DNA from 2 places in the Paenibacillus sp. FSL R7-0210 genome. Region 2 is predicted to be linked to the other one. Evidence: riboswitches for the same ligand, from Rfam matches in the RefSeq annotation. Region 2 holds a riboswitch; the other holds the start of a gene.
What was found. A riboswitch is a leader RNA that binds a small molecule or an ion and turns the genes downstream of it on or off. The one in region 2 is predicted to bind S-adenosylmethionine.
Positions count from the first base shown of each region.

Region 1 (8,462 bases), 4.1 Mb from region 2:
GCATCCAGTGCGAAGTTGGTGTTGATCAGCGCCAGGTCCACTTCATCCAGCTGACGGGGCAGCATGGCTGCATCCAGCTCAATGATGTCAAGCTTCTTAGGGTTCTCGGTGATATCCGCTTTGGTGGAAGCAATATTGGTGTCATCCTTCAGCTTGATAAGACCGTTCTTCGCCAGCAGAATCAAGGCGCGGCCTCCGTTCGTTGCATCATTCGGAATCGCAACCTTCGCACCTTCTGCCAATTCATCGATCGATTTGATCTTTTTGGAATAGGCGCCAAATGGCTCTACATGAACAGCAGTTACAGATACGAGATCTGTGCCGTTCTTGGTGTTCTGATCATCCAGGTAAGGCTTGTGCTGGAAGAAGTTCGCATCGAGCTGCTTCTCGGCAAGCTGTGTATTGGGAAGAATATAATCTGTGAATTCTTTGATCTCCAGCTTAATGCCTTGGGCTTCAAGCAGTGGGGCAATCGCTTTGAGGATCTCCGCATGCGGTACAGGAGAAGCACCAATCACCAGGGTTACCGGGTCCGCAGCAGGCTCTGTAGTCGGCTCTGCAGCAGCCGCTTCTGTAGGTGCCGTTGTCGCAGCAGAATTCGTGGTGTTATTCGCCTTGTTGTTTCCGCAAGCGGCAAGCACCAATATCAAGGTCAGGCTGAAGAATGTAAGCAGTACTTTTTTCATCTGTAAATCCCCCTCTAATCCATATGGTTTATTGAATAAGGCTATATGTGGACGTACCTTATTTCCGTGTAAAATGTCTTACCAGCCGGTCACCGGCCATTTGCAGCAGCTGCACCAGAATCACCATCAGCGCTACCGAGATAAGCATGACTTCCTTCTCATAGCGGTAATATCCGTAGCGGATCGCCAGGTCACCCAGTCCGCCGCCGCCGATCATGCCGGACATTGCGGTATACGAGACAAGGGTCACAACAGTAATGGTTACACCGGCAAGCAGACCCGGACGAGCCTCCGGCAGCAGCACGCGCATAACGATCTGCCCGGTGGACGCTCCCATGCCCTGCGCCGCTTCAATAATTCCCCGGTCAACCTCCCGCAGTGCCGTCTCCACCAGTCTGGCGAAGAATGGCGCCGCGCCGATTACCAGTGCCGGAATCGTTCCAAGCACACCAATCGAAGTGCCCATAATGGCCTTGCTGAACGGAATCAGGGCAACCATCAGAATGATAAAAGGAACCGAACGCAGGATATTCACAACGAAGGATAATACCGAGTAAACCACCCTGATAATAACGTTATTTGACTTGCCCCATAAATATAACACAATTCCAAGCGGTAAACCAAGGATTATTGTGAATATTCCTGAAATAGCGATCATTTTGAGTGTAGCAATCGTAGCTTCCAGCATTTCTTCCCAATTAATTGTGCTAAAGTCCATTACAAAATCACCTCCACATCAAGACCTTGCGCTATGAGCTCAGTGAGCGTGGCTTCGACCGCACCCTCAGGTCCTTCGAACCGGACGATCAGCTGGCCGTAAGGAACATCCTTGATCGTAGAGATGGTTCCATGAAGAATGGCGAAGTGAACCCCGGTTCCCTGAACCACCTGTGAGAGCGTCGACCCGTAAGTCTTTTGTCCGAGAAAAGTGATTTTGACCGACTTCGTGTAACCTGGCTGTACAGCATCAATCGCTTGCCGGAGCGGTCCGTCCGACTGGGTCTCACTGCGGATGAATTCCTTGGTAACCTCATGCTTCGGCTTCAGAAAGACCTCGGCCACTTCACCCTGCTCCACAATACCGCCGCCATGGATCACGGCAACACGGTCGCAGATGCTCTGAATGACATGCATCTCATGGGTAATCAACACGATGGTCAGATGGAATTTGCTGTTGATATCCATCAGCAGGCGCAGAATGGAGTCTGTCGTCTGCGGATCAAGCGCCGAGGTCGCCTCATCGCATAACAGAACATCCGGATCACTTGCCAGCGCCCGGGCGATTCCGACACGCTGCTTCTGTCCGCCGGATAGCTGAGCCGGGTACTTATTCCAGTGCTCCTCCAGCCCGACCAGGGCGAGCAGTTCCTTAACCTTTTGTTCAATCTCGTTCCTTCCGGCTCCGATCAGCCGCAGCGGAAACGCGATATTATCATAGACTGTAGCCGATGAGAGCAGGTTGAAATGCTGAAAAATCATTCCGATCTTACGCCGCTGCTCCTGCAGCTGTCCCTGGCTGAGCGCTGTCAGCTCGACACCGTCCACCCACACCTCGCCCGCAGTCGGACGTTCCAGCAGATTAATGCAGCGGATCAGCGTGCTTTTGCCGGCCCCGGAGTGACCGATCACCCCGAAGATTTCCCCCTTCTTAATCGACAGGCTCAGCGCAGAGAGTGCAGTTGCCTGCTTACTGCCTTTGCCATACACCTTGGTTATATCCTTCAATTCTATCAACCGCTGCGTCCCCCTTCTGTTCTAGCTTCCATCATTGCAAAAAAGACCCCCTACGATCCATGCAGATCGCAAGAGGCCCTGTGTGTATAATGACAATGCCTTCTCATCTGCCAAAACCCCCGAATCCGGCGGCATTGTAGGAATTAGCACCATGACATTTGGATGCAGCGTAAGGCTGTATTCAAACCGGTTGCCGGGCTTCATCGGGCCTATCCCTCCGCCGCTCTCGATAAGATCATAGTATGAAGTTATAGACTCCGTATCCTGTCAGAAGTTAATGTATGCCTAAGTATAATTCAGTTTCGAGATTTTTGTCAAAGGTAAGTTTTTACGGACGGGCTTGTCCGGATTTCGGGCCTGGGGCCGCTTTGTTCTTGTGCCATTGTTCATTCCCGTAGCTGTATGCGGCGGCCAGTGATTGGCATACCATCTCCAGGCTCTGCTTCAAATCCTCCAGGTGGCTGTCGAGATCCTCCAGACGAATCTTGTCATGCAATCCCTGGTGACGCTGCCAGAGGTCGTCGGTCATCTCCGCGTTCATGTAATGGATCTCAGCGTTGCGCCGCTTGCGCAGATTCTCCACTGGCTCCCGGTAGGAATTCCTGATTCGCTCCAGCTTCTCCGCCAGCGGATGATGCGGGTGAAGCAGCTGAAATTGCCTCAGCACCGTGAAATAAGAGAAATGCGTCTTCACCTTGCCTGTATTGAGATTGTACAGATTATTCAGCACCGTGCCCAGCTTGTCCAGCAGCGAGAAGACACGGATGAAGCCATCCTTGTAGAAATACACATATCTGGCGTACTCCCCCTGCTCCGTGGACGACATATCATCCATATAACCTGCGATCACTGACTTCCGGAAAAAGGCTGCTGCGAACCAGCTCTGCTCCAGCTCATCCAGAGAGGAGATCAGGCCGCGTGTCCAAATTTCCAGCTTGCGGTATTCATGGTCATGGTCTTCATGTGCCGCCATCTCCTTGCGCAGCATGGAGGCTGCCTTCGCCATGGACTCCATAGCTTCAGCCAGCACACCGCTGTTCACGCGGGGCGGCTCTCCAAGTAACGTCCGCAGCATATTTTGACCCTCCTTAAAGTTCACTTTTACACTAGAGGAAAATAACGGTTCCAGTTGCGGTCTACCCGCTTCGCAATATCCTCGCTCGGAGCCAGTTCCTCCGGGTATCCCGGCTTCATCCGGGCATCTATAATGATCGGCAGTGTATAGCTGACGCTGCCCCGGTGTACCCCGGCCGCCGAATAGATATCATCCGCCGGATTGAAGCGGGTGAATACGGTCCACAGGAAGGAGGTCTGCGTGCTTACCGCCTCTTCTGCCTGATCCACCAGCACAATCAGCGGCCAGGCGGTCTCCCTCTCCTTGAAGGCAGCCACCAGCCGCTCCGGCAGCTCCGGGTCCTCTTCATAGGATGCACCGGAAACGGCTAAACATCCTCCGCAATAAGGCACAGCGGCGGTGATTGATGGAAGCAGACCCTCTGTATAGGTCCGTGGCAGCTCACGGACCGGGCTGCCAATGCCCGCCATCACCGCCTTACTGCCATGATTCAGCTTACGTCCGGTATAATCCAGTGTATCCATGGAGGTATTGGCAAAGATCGTCAGATCCGATTGCGGATTGAAGCGCTCAAGCACAGTTTCCAGCAGCTTGGGGAAATCCGTTAGCTCCACCTGCACATTAGTCAACAGCAGGAATTTGGTTAAAGAGAGCTGACCTTCCCCTAAGATACGAAACGCTGACACCATATACTCACGGGGATAGCTCTCCCTAACGACCGCTGAGGTCAGTGAATGCGAACCGGATTCGGAGTAGGACCACAGCGCTTTGACCGAAGGGATCAGCAGAGGATAGGCTGGAGCGAGCAGCCGCTGCAAATAATCCTTCAGATAATAATCCTCCTGGCGCGGCTTGCCGGTGATGGTCGCCGGGTAGATGGCATCCTTGCGGTGCCACATCCGCTGAACATGCATGACCGGGAAATTATGCTGCATGGAATAGTAGCCGGACTGGCTGCCGTAAGGCCCTTCCGCTCTCCGCTCCAGCGGAGACACGCGTCCCCGGATGGAGAATTCCGCCTCAGCCGGAATCCGGTGCCCGCCCAAGGGGTCCTGCACCATGGGAAGCTTGCCGCCCAGCATCAGCGAAGCCAGCATCAGCTCCGGAATCCGTTCCGGCACCGGTGCCACTGCCGCTGCAATTAGGGCCGGCGGCCCGCCGATGAAGACAGACACCGGCAGGGTCTCGCCGAGAAGCTCTGCCTGCGAGTGATGGAAGCCGCCGCCCTTGTGAATCTGCCAGTGAATACCTGTGGTGCTGTCGTCATACATCTGAATCCGGTACAGTCCGAGATTATGATCCTTGGGGTTGGTGATATTCTCCGTATAGACCAGAGGAAGCGTGATGAATGCCCCGCCGTCCTTAGGCCAGGCCGTAATCCGGGGCAGCTCCTTCAGCGGATCACTGCTGCTGCAGACGCCGAGTACCGGAGCCTCTCCTTGCGGTATATTCTTGGTTCCTGCCCTCAGCAGCTCCAGCAGCACCGTCTTCTCCCGCCATAAGCCGGCGCCTGAAGGCGGAAACAGCTGGTCCATCGCCGTTGTCAGCGACTTCAGCAGCTGCTCCGGTCTTGTCCCAAAGGCCTTGTTGACGCGCTGAACTGTACCGAACAGGTTCGTAGCGACCGGGAACGGTGTTCCTTGCACGTTCGTGAACAGCAGTGCCGGGCCTTCCTCCTCCACCACCCGGCGGTGAATTTCGGCAAGCTCCAGATAAGGATCAACAGGGGTATCTATCACTGCCAGATCCTTATCCCTGCGGAGCTGCTCAATCCATTGTCGTAAATTACCGTATCGCACTATAGCGTTCCTCCTCAAACAGGACCTTATGCTTATCCCGTCCACCGTTGCCGTTTACTTATTACTTGCTGCCCCTGCCGGCTCCGCTTAACTGCCAGACCCTTACACTCATGTAGCACAGAACCCCGAAGAGTCCGGAGATCAGCACGATATGAGACAACGCAGCAAATATGTACAATCTTTCATTATTCAATGTGTATACTACTGCGGCTCCGCTGAATACCTGCATCAGGCATAACAGAACTGCCGCTACTCCCAGAGCCCTCAGCTCCGGCAGCTCCTTATGCTTCCAGAAGGCCAGATGCCCAAGTATAGCCGTCAGCAGGAACAGAATCGCCGCCGCCATCCGGTGAATGAATACAATCCCTACTCCGCCGCTCATCTCCGGAATCCATTGTCCGTTACACAGCGGCCAGCCGGAGCACCCGCCTTGGGAGCTGGTATGGCTTACGTAGGCGCCGATGTAGACCACGATATATGAATATACTGCAGTAACCCAGGTTAAGTTGCGGAAGGCTGGGCGGACTTTGGGACTTCCTGTGCTGAATTCCGCTCCTGGAGCGAATGTCCGTCTGGTCCCAAGCGCCAGCATCAGCGAACCGGCGAAGGCAATCAGCGAGAAGCCCATATGCAGGGCCATAACCGCAGCCGACTGCGATTTCACTACTGCAAGCGCTCCCATCCCGCCTTGAACGATGACGAAGATCAGGGTCAGCAGGGCATAGGCCAGCAGATCTCTGCGGTGCCTGGCATAACGCCAGAAGGCAACCATGGAAGCCAGGGACAGCAGGCCAGCCAGGCCGCTGAACAAGCGGTGGGTATATTCAATCAGAGAGCCGATGGTATAGGCCGGAATCAGCTTCCCGTGGCACAGCGGCCACTGATTTCCGCATTCCAGTCCCGAGCCGGTCTTAGTCACCACAACCCCGCCGAACAGCGCCATGAACATAATGAGACAGGTCAGATAGCTGAGCCATTTTAATTGATGTGTCGTCAATAGTATCACCCGTATTGTATTGGAATGAGTATGAAACATATAAATGCTTATATGATTAGAAAAAAAGCACCGCTTCTGCTCGGATAGGGCGAAAGCGGTGCTGCGGAATTACTTGTGAATGCTGAGATAAACGTCCAGCGCCGTATCAAGAAACTTCTCGATTTCCTCCCGGGACTTCCGGAGCTTGTTCACAAACCGGACCAGTTCCCGTCCATCGGTGTACGCGACAAAGCTTGGAATGCCCAGAATATTCTGTTCCTGGCTGACATCGCCTACGGCATCGACATCCACTTCGACTAGGGTAAGACGCTCTGCATATTTCTGTTCCACATCCGGCATGAACGGATCAATGAATTTGCAATCCACACACCAATCTGCCTTGAAGACTGCCACCGTCAGGCGCGGAGACTGAATTGCCACCTGGAACTGGGCAGGCGAGCTGATTTTGTCCATTTATTGACCATTCCCTTCTATCAGAAAGTTACACAAGAAGCTTGCTCTTTAAGTGAAGCAAAATGTACGGAATAAGTCAAACATCATTATTCACCGGCACGAACACGGGCGGGCTGCAATTTCATTAAAGGACCCAGCAGCTTGCGCAGCGGACGGGGATAACCGGCAATCTCCTGGCTGCTGAGTACACCCAGAATAATCAGGAGAACCAGATACACAATCACGACTGCCGCTCCAACCACCAGACAGGTGATCAGGAAGGCCAGACGGGCCGGCATCAGATCAGTCATCAACAGGCCTGCTTCATTCAGACCATAGCCGATGCCTGCCGAGGCCAGAACCGCAATGGAGAAGCCTCCCCAGCGTTTGCCGAGAATGGAGAAGGGTACGATTTTTTTGAGCATCCGCAGATTCAGCAGTGTAATGACAATGAAGCACAATGCCGTAGAGCCGATAATGCCGTAGATGCCGAACCACTGGCTGAACAGGAAATTGGAGCCAAACTTCACGAGGATACCAACAAGTACATAATACATCGATATCCGCGATTTGCCCATTCCAAGCAGGATCGAGTTCGTGGTCATCATCGTAATCTGGAAAATGGTACCCAGCGTCAGCATCGCCACAATGCCGCTTCCATCGAGTGTCTTGAACAAGAGGCCATTCACAGAATAAGCAGCCACGACCAGGGAGAGCACAACCGGTGTGCCGGTCAGAATGGACACCCGCATGGCAAGTGTGACCTGACGCTGCAGGTGCTGTTCATCTTTGCGGGCGAAGGCGGCAGATATAATCGGAATCAGCGATGCACTTAGGGCGATCGACAAGACCGGAGGAATCCCGGCCACGCTCTGTGCCCGGCTGCCGAAGATCCCCAGTGTCCACGTGGCTTCCTTCAAGCCGATTTGTCCGCTAAGCAGCGGCACAATAAAGGTAGTATCAATGAAGTTCACTACAGGCACCGTAACGGAAGACAATACAATCGGTATGGACAGCTTGAAAATATCCTTGTAAATCTTCAGCAGCGGGATACGGGCCTCACTCGATTCATATAATGCAACCTTCTCCTCGCTGCGGCGCAGCTTCATGGCATAATACAGCATCACGCCAAAGGCGCCGATACTGCCGAGCACACTCCCGAAGGATGCGCCTGCTGCCATCCAGGTGTTGCTGTAGCCCTGGCGCAGCAGAATGAAGGCAAGCAGAATGGCCGTGGATACCCGGGCAATCTGCTCAACAATCTGTGAGATGCCGCCGGCCATCATATTGTTACGCCCTTGGAAATACCCGCGCATCATCGCGATCGCGGGGAATAGCAGCAGCGCCGGGGCAATCGCCCGTATGGCCAATGTACTCTCGGGAACCTTGCTGGATTCCGCATAATAAGGAGCAGCTATGTAGAGCGCCACACTCATAAGCACACCAACCACAGCCGCAAAAATCAGCGCCGCCCGGTACACCTGCTGTGCTTCCTGCGGGCGGTTCAGCGCATAGCGCTCGGACACCATTTTACTAAGTGTGCTGGGAATTCCAGCTGTCGCCAGCGGCAGCAGCAGCAGATACACGTTGTTGGCTTGTGTAAACGCAGCGTTACCGACTTCATTGAATAAATGCTCCAGCGGCACCCGCTGGGCAAGCCCGAGGACACGGGCCACCAGTGCGGCTGCCGCCAGAATAAGCGTGCCTTTGACAAAGGATTCTTTCTTGGTGGACAAGCT
Region 1 covers NZ_JBBPAR010000001.1:84,110-92,571, reverse strand. Annotated here, with positions in the region: gene MKY64_RS00460 (MetQ/NlpA family ABC transporter substrate-binding protein) at 1-686, opposite strand, end outside; gene MKY64_RS00455 (methionine ABC transporter permease) at 745-1,404, opposite strand; gene MKY64_RS00450 (methionine ABC transporter ATP-binding protein) at 1,404-2,420, opposite strand; SAM riboswitch class I at 2,521-2,656, opposite strand; gene MKY64_RS00445 (Cthe_2314 family HEPN domain-containing protein) at 2,749-3,495, opposite strand; gene MKY64_RS00440 (UbiD family decarboxylase) at 3,522-5,294, opposite strand; gene MKY64_RS00435 (COX15/CtaA family protein) at 5,356-6,291, opposite strand; gene MKY64_RS00430 (thioredoxin family protein) at 6,400-6,744, opposite strand; gene MKY64_RS00425 (putative polysaccharide biosynthesis protein) at 6,831-8,459, opposite strand.
Region 1: it holds a riboswitch for S-adenosylmethionine, as region 2 does, so the genes downstream of both, MKY64_RS00450 (methionine ABC transporter ATP-binding protein) here and metA (homoserine O-acetyltransferase MetA) in region 2, are expected to answer to the same signal.

Region 2 (8,462 bases):
GAGCTTGAAAGATATACAAATTACTATAAAACAATGGCTGAAGGGTTACCTGAAATTCACCTTACCAACGAACAAGCTGAAATCATTGCATATGATAGAGTGTATAACGATTCTAATTACGTTTTTTTTGATCATACAAAGCAGACCCTTGAAAGCCTGAGAGAAAAGTATATGATTGGAGTTATTTCAGATACAGACCCGTCAATCAAAAGGGTTCTTAAAAATGCTGGTATTTATGAGTATTTTGATAATATGACACTTAGTTTTGAACTTGGAGTAAACAAACCTAATCCCGGCATGTTCAGCCATGCACTTAATGCGATGCATTTGCCGGCAACAGAAACAGTATTTGTCGATGATTATGAGCAGAACTTAGATGGTGCATCAGCTCTGGGTATACAATCCGTATTAGTCCTATCAAGACCGAATTCTCAAGCAAACACAAAGTATCTAAACCTCAAAAAGCTATCCGATTTATTATCCTATTTATAGAAATGGAACAAGCATTGCAGTTGAGCATAAAAAAATAACGGAGTCAAAACTACAATTTGTAGATTAACTCCGTTATTTTTGTTTTCTTTATTTATTCTAGTTCTGCATCACAAAATCATTGTCAATCTTGACACTCGCATCCTCGAACGTCCGCAGGATGTCATAGCGCGTGTTGCGCTGCGCCGGGATCTTGCCCGCTTCGCGGATGAGCTGGGTGATCGACTCGATGTTGACCTTGTAGGTGGCGCCCGCCGAGGAGACTACGTTCTCCTCAATCATCGTGCTGCCGAAGTCATTGCAGCCGTATTGCAGGGAGAGCTTGCCTACTTCAGGCCCCATCGTTACCCAGGAGGACTGGAAGTTCTTGATATTGTCCAGCACCAGGCGGCTGATCGCTACGGTCTTCAGGTATTCCTCCGGGGTCTGGCGGTCCAGCTTCAGGTTCGTATTATCCGGCTGGAAGGTCCAGGAGATGAACGCCAGGAAGCCCTCGGAATCATATTTGTTCGCAATACATTCGTCCTGGGCCTCACGGACACGCAGCAGATGCAGCGCCCGTTCTTCCATACTCTCGCCCAGACCGATCACCATCGTGGCTGTTGTATTCATGCCGATCCGGTGTGCGGTCTGCATGACGTCCATCCACTCGCGCCAGGAGCCCTTGAGCCGGCTGATCTTGCGGCGGGTACGGTCATCGAGAATCTCTGCACCGCCGCCGGGCAGGGAATCGAGGCCCGCAGCATGGATCTCACGCATGACCTGCTCCAGCGGCAGGCCGGAGACCTCCACCATCTTCATAATCTCCGCCGGTGAGAAGGAATGCATCGTAATCTCCGGGAACCGCTGCTTGATGCCGCGCAGAATATCCGTATAATAGCTGAACGGCAGATTGGGATTCGTACCGCCCTGCATCAGAATCTCGGTTCCGTTTACGCTCATGGTCTCGGCAATCTTCTGGTAGATCGTCTCATCGGGAAGCACATAGCCTTCCTCCGAACCGGGTCTGCGGTAAAAGGCGCAGAATCGGCAGTATACATCACATACATTGGTGTAGTTAATGTTGCGGCCGATGACGAATGTCGTCACTGGCTCCGGGTGCCAGCGCTTCATAATAATATCTGCGGCAGCGCCCATTTTCTCAATTTCATTGCTCTCGAATAATGTGATCGTATCTTCCAACTGAAGACGTTCACCCTTCAGTGCCTTATCCAGTATAAGATCGACTGCACTCACTGTTGACGGCCTCCTCTTCATCTATGAAGTCTATGAGATAAATACAATTTGAAATAAAAATAGTCCGTTCTCCCATCGTATCACAATCGGCTGTTCTTGAAAAATGTTTCGCTGCACAGGACCGAATAAATGCCCTTGTTCCAGGCAAATTAAACAGCAGTGCCCGAAGGCACTGCTGCTTGTACGTTCTGTGAATCTCGCATGCCGGGCAGGTCCGGCGGCGCATCGCCTTATTCCAGCTCGCTCCCGGCGGCCTCCAGGGCCTGCCCGAGATCGGCGATCAGATCATCTACATGCTCTATGCCGACAGAGAAGCGCAGCAGCCGGTCATCCACGCCTACAGCATCGCGGATTTCAGCCGGAATATCGGCATGGGTCTGTATCGCCGGATAGGTCATCAGCGATTCCACACCGCCCAGACTCTCGGCGAAGGCAATTAGCTTGATATGGCGGAGCAACGGCTCCACATAGCTGGCCTCTTTTACCTTGAAGGAGAAGATCCCGGTGTTGCCGGAGGACTGGCGGTTCTGAATGGCATAACCCGGATGGTCCGGCAGGCCCGGGTGGAAGACCTCGGCAATAGCCGGATGCTCCTGCAGATAACGGGCAATAGCCAGGGCGTTGCTCTCATGCCGCTCCATACGCAGGGCGAGGGTCTTCATGCCCTTCATCAGCTGGTAGCTGTCATTCGGCGCGAGAACGGCTCCCAAGGAGTTATGCAGGACAGCCATTTCAGCCGACAATTCTGCACCCTTGGTCACAATCAGCCCCGCCAGCACATCGTTATGCCCGCCCAGATACTTAGTCGCACTGTGAACCACGATATCTGCGCCAAGCTCCAGCGGGCGCTGGAAGAACGGGGTCAGCAGCGTATTGTCCACAATTGTGAGTAGCCCGTGACGGCGGGCCCAGGTACATACGGCTTCGACATCCGTAATCATCATCAGCGGATTGGTCGGTGTCTCAATGAATACAGCCTTCGTGCCCGGCTGGCGGGCCGCTTCCAGGCCATCCAGATCATTCGTATCTACATAGGAGGCGCTGATGCCGTATTTGGAGAGAATCCGTTCCAGCAGCCGGTAAGTACCGCCGTACAAGTCCAGCGATACAATGAGATGGTCCCCTTGTCCAAACAAGGTGAACACTGTAGTCAGTGCAGCCATACCGGAGGCACAGGCGAAGCCGGCATCCCCTGATTCCAGGGCCGCTGCCGCTTCTTCTAGGACAGAGCGGGTAGGATTTTTGGTGCGGATGTAGTCAAAGCCTGTGCTCTGTCCAAGCCGCGGGTGACGGAAGGCTGTCGCATGATAAATCGGGTAATTAATGGCCCCGGTGGCGGGGTCCTCCATTGAACCAATCTGTGCCAGTCTGCTCTCAATTCTCAGTTTCTCATCCATCTCCATTGCCCTCCTGATTAATTACTTCTATTAAGAATAAGTCAACCTCTTAGATAAATGCCCCGATATCGTAAGGAGTCTCCTGGTATACATAGTAATTGAGCCAATTAGCGAATAATAAGTTAGCATGGGCGCGCCAGACTGCCGGCGGTGTGCGTGTCGGATCATCCTTGGGATAATAGTGCTTCGGCAGGGCAACCTCCAGCCCCTTGGCGATATCCCGGTCATACTCCCATTTCAAGGAGAAGGGATCATACTCCGAATGTCCGGTGACAAAAATCTGCTTCCCGTCATGCGTAGCCACCAGGTACACCCCGGCTTCCTCGGATTCTGCCAGAATCTGCAGCTCCGGGTTCTGCTCAATATCTTCACGGGAGACGTCGGTATGGCGGGAATGCGGAACATGGAACACTTCATCGAAGCCGCGCAGCAGCTTGACATTATTATGGCTCATTGTATGCGGAAACACTCCGAAGCATTTGTCCGGCAGACTCACCTTGCGCACGCCGAAGTGATGATACAGCCCTGCCTGCGCCGCCCAACAGATGTGCATGGTCGAGGTTACATTCTGCTTGCTCCACTCAAAAATCACTTTCAGCTCTTCCCAGTAGTTGACATCCTCGAACTCAAGCTGTTCTACGGGAGCGCCGGTTACAATCAAGCCGTCGAACCGGCGGTGGCTGATCTCATCAAAGGTTTTGTAAAAGCTCTTCAAATGCTCTGCCGAAGTATTCTTCGACGTATGGGAGCTGGGGTGCAGCAGAACAACATCCACCTGAAGCGGGGAATTCCCGATAAGGCGCAGCAGCTGGGTCTCAGTAGTTTCTTTGGTAGGCATCAGGTTCAGGATGGCGATCCGGAGAGGACGGATATCCTGATGGAAGGCCTGGCTTTCATCCATTACAAAAATATTCTCACCGGATAATACTTCTTTGGCCGGCAGGCTGTCGGGAATTTTGATAGGCATTGCTGTTCACTCCTTAACTGAAATGGGGTTCCACTTGGTGGTTCAACCTGAGGCAGGGTAGCGAAAAAAGACCTTTCCCGGGCGAGAAAGGTCATATCATGCAGTCATATGCGCCTCTCTCATCTGCCAGAGAACTTCCGCCGGACGAACAACGCCCTGCAAAGCTTCCGCAAGAATTAGCACCGTGCGTTCACACGCCGGTTGCCGGGTTTCATCGGGCTAGTCCCTCCACCTGCTCTTGATAAGATTTAGCTGTATTCAGTTGAATAACCTTAAGCATCTGAACGATGCTTTTTCTTAAATTTCACTTTAAATCATGAACCTCCTTTTCGTCAAGTCCATACAATGCTGAAGGGGCCTTATAACAGAAAACAATTTCTCTTGTAAGAGCCATATCCCGGCGTTATACTAGACAAGTGTTTCAACCAAGTGGAAACGGCTTTGCCGTCCCTTTAAAGGACGGTACCGTTTCAGCGAGAAATATAAGGATAAGGGATCGTGTGAAACCTATACATTCTTATATTTCAAAAAAAACGGCGAAAAGAAGAGGTGAGAGAACAATGGAAGGCGACCCGGGCTCGCGAATAAGCGTGCAGAATGAACAACCACACAGGATTAACATCAGCTTGCCGGCGGCGGGAGCCCTTTTTCTTCATGCTCTCGGACCGTCTTTTGGCCTTCGTCCATGATTGTACCACCGGCCAAGCTGATTTTTTCCGTGTGCTGAAATTAGCATACCCCTGGAGAAGACCAGGGACATAAGGAGTGAATCAGATGAAAATCCGGCTGGTGAATGCAGGGGTTTTTACGCCTATTGACAATATTGAAGAAACTTTAACCGCCCCTGCTGAGGGGTTCTACTGGATTGATGCCGATGTGGAGGACCTTGTAGAGCTTCAGCCTATATACGGCCTGCATGATCTGGCTGTGGAAGACTGTCTAAGTGAAGAGGATCAGCGTCCGAAGCTGGAGATTTATGAGAGTCATTATTTCATCGTGGTGAACAGCATCCGGTTCGATGATGAGGAAATCTTCCTCCGTGCACTCAATGTATTCCTTGGCAGACATTTCATTATTACCGTTACGAAGCAGAAGATCCATGAACTGCGTGTCCTGAAGCCCGTACTGTGGGAGCAGGAGGTCAGTACGCCTGACCGCTTCCTGTATCTGCTGATCGACCTCGTTGTCGACAACTTCTTCTCGGTCGGTGACCGGATTGAAGCGCGGATCGAGAAGCTGGAAGAAGACATCCTCATGCATACCAAGAAATCGCATCTGAGCGAGATCATCGGTCTGCGCAGTGAGATTCTCTGGCTGAAGAAGATGCTCGGCCCGCAGAAGGAAGTTATCAACACACTCAACAAGAAGGATCTTCGCCTGATCGACGATCAGCTGCAGAAGTATTTCAGCGATATTTATGAGAATGCGGTCAAGATCTCTGAGACCTTCGAAACATACCGCGATCTCATGGGCAACTTGCGCGAAGCTTATCAGTCCAGTATTGCGAACCGAGCCAATGAAATCATGCGTGTATTTACAGCAATTACTACCATATTCATGCCGCTGACCGTGATTACCGGAATCTACGGCATGAACTTTGACAATATCCCGGAGATCCACACCGAGTACGGCTACTATGGCGTCATTGCCGTTATGGTGACGCTAGGCTGCGGAATGCTAATTATCTTCCGTAAGAAGGAGTGGCTATGAAGCAGAGCGGACGAATACGAAGGACGAAGGCACCGTATACCCGGCTACCGGGACTCGGAGAGCCTTCGTCTTTTTGGTATGTCACCAGTATGTAATGCGTCTGCGCCGATCAGGAATTCCGGTCATCAGGACCGTAGATTGGGACTGATGCAGGCCATCAGACTCAATAATTATTGAGGGGTAACTATCCCTAACGCCGCCGGATGCTCCCGCCGGAAGCGGATGCGGATCAGCCGCAGGCGTTCGTAATACAGATCAAGTCCGTCAGCAGGTACGAAGTTGTCGCCGTAGGCTTTGTAGAGGACAGGCTTCAGGAAGTTGTCGCCGATCAGTTCATAGGCTGTCCAAATATTGTTCTGTTCTTCGGGACTCACCTCTCTCAGCTCCAGGGCAATAAGCTTCTCGGCCGAGTAGCCGTCCTTCTCCAGCTCCTCTACCACTTCAAGCACTTCACGGCGGGAAACTCCGCTAAGCACTCTGAGCTGCTCCATCCCCTGTCCCTCTTCAATCCCCTGTAATAGAACGCGCCGCAGTCTCAGCCGCTCCAGCTGCTTCTTGTACTTAAGCTCCTTCTGCTTATAGTGCCAGGATACGAAGCTCTCTTCGTCTATGGCATGATTCACCCAGCTTAGCGGAAAATCATGCTCACGCTCAGCCGCCGCGGTGATGCTAAGCCAGTCTGCACCATACTGTGAGACTTTGCCTTCACCCACACCCGGGAGCTGCAGCAGCTCCTCCTCCGTGCGGGGAAGAAATGCGCTGATCATGCGCAGCAGTCGGTTGCTGGCCAGGATATAAGGCGCCTTCCGCTCACTGGAGGCCTTCCCTCTGCGCCAGGAGCACAGCTCCTCGAAGATGGCTTCATTCCCGTATTGCTCACTGTAATACTGCAGCTTAAGCTGCTCCTGGCTGCGGCTGCTGAGGTTATCGTCATCATGAAATACCCCGTCAATCAGCGGGCGGTAGCCATCCCCCATCTTCACGGCAAGCTCGTGCCGGTAAACACACAGCATCTCATTCCATGATCCGCCTTCATACCACAGGCTGTCGCCCGTCTCCTCTTCGCCGGAGAAATCACGCCAGCCAAGACGCCACTGACCCTCTTCCTCTCCAATCCACAGCTGGGCAAAATTCTCTTCGTCCATTCCTGATCTTCTGCACAAACGGTTCATAAATACGATCTGCATATGAATCCCTTCTTTCGTCGTCTTACAGTACGCATGAGCGCTCTGAACGCAAAAAAAGCACCTCTCCCACGACATTCGTGAAAGAGGTGCTTCCTCTTAAATGCTATACTGTTAAAACCTAGAATACCATATATTACGTAACAGTCAATCTCTTTTTGACAAAATATCCTACTTGCGGTCTAAAGCCAGCTTGGCCAGACCCAGTGCTCCCGACAGACCGGCGTTATCTCCAAGCTGCGGAGGCACAATGTAGCTGCCAATCTCTTCATTGAGCGCTGGATGCTGCACATATCCGCCGAGCAGCTCCTGCAGCTTGGCATGGATCAGCGGGAAGAGCTGGCTCTGCTTCATCACACCGCCGCCCATTACGATCTTCTGCGGCGAGAGGATCAGCACATAGTTCATAAGAGCATGAGCCAGATAGTGGGCCTCCATCGCCCAGGCCGGATGATCCGCAGGCAGCTCGCCCGCGGGCTTACCCCAGCGCTTGCCGATGGCCGGACCCGCCGCCAGACCCTCCAGGCAATCGCCGTGATAAGGGCAGAAGCCTTCGTAGTGGTCCTCGGGATGACGACGGACCAGAATATGGCCCATCTCCGGGTGGGACAGACCGTGAACGAGCTTCCCGCCTACCACAGCACCGGCACCAATCCCGGTGCCCACCGTGATATAGAGACAACTGTCCAGCCCTTGCGCTGCTCCCCAGGTGTACTCGCCCAGCGCTGCGCCGTTTACATCTGTATCAAAGCCGATCGGAACCCGGAATTGCTCCTCCACGGCTCCAACCAGATTATATCCGCCCCAATGCGGCTTCGGTGTGGTTGTAATATATCCATAGGTGGGGCTGCCGATAACAGGGTCAATCGGTCCGAAGGAACCGATCCCGATAGCCTCCACTGATTTTCCGCTGAAATAATCCATTACCTGGCCCATAGTCTCCTGAGGAGTAGCCGTCGGAAAGCTCACCCGGTCGATAATCGTCCCGTCCTCATTCCCGATACCGCATACAAACTTCGTTCCCCCTGCTTCAATCGCTCCCAACAATTTCACTGCAGCGTTCCCCCTTCTCCTGATGCATCCATATGCTGTTGCTTCTGATAATTTCGATAGACTCCTGAGATACGATAAATACAATGATAGTTTCCTGCGCTGGAACTTGCCCGTTGACCAGCCCGTGCGCGATAATGAAGCGTTCTCTTGTCCTATTATACGTATCAAATATACGTATGACAAGCGGTTGACATACAGTATGAATAAGTGATTTGCTGATGAGGCTTAGGCCGCATTGAACGGGACGGGGGTAGTTGGATTTTCTACACTTGCTAATGAACGAATAGCCGATGCTAGAACAACAGTTGGAAAAACAACACTTAATGTTGCCCATTTTAGCCCAAGTAGCTAAAAGTAACATGAATTGATGTTGTTTTTCCACTTGTTGCCGGGCATCCCATGAAAATTAATAAATTAAAATACGTT
Region 2 covers NZ_JBBPAR010000001.1:4,215,614-4,224,075, forward strand. Annotated here, with positions in the region: gene MKY64_RS18080 (HAD family hydrolase) at 1-492, shown strand, start outside; gene mqnC (cyclic dehypoxanthinyl futalosine synthase) at 589-1,725, opposite strand; gene MKY64_RS18090 (aminotransferase class I/II-fold pyridoxal phosphate-dependent enzyme) at 1,956-3,122, opposite strand; gene metA (homoserine O-acetyltransferase MetA) at 3,172-4,089, opposite strand; SAM riboswitch class I at 4,206-4,337, opposite strand; gene corA (magnesium/cobalt transporter CorA) at 4,864-5,799, shown strand; gene MKY64_RS18105 (HRDC domain-containing protein) at 5,970-6,986, opposite strand; gene MKY64_RS18110 (ROK family protein) at 7,155-8,036, opposite strand; gene MKY64_RS18115 (cobyrinate a,c-diamide synthase) at 8,461-8,462, opposite strand, start outside.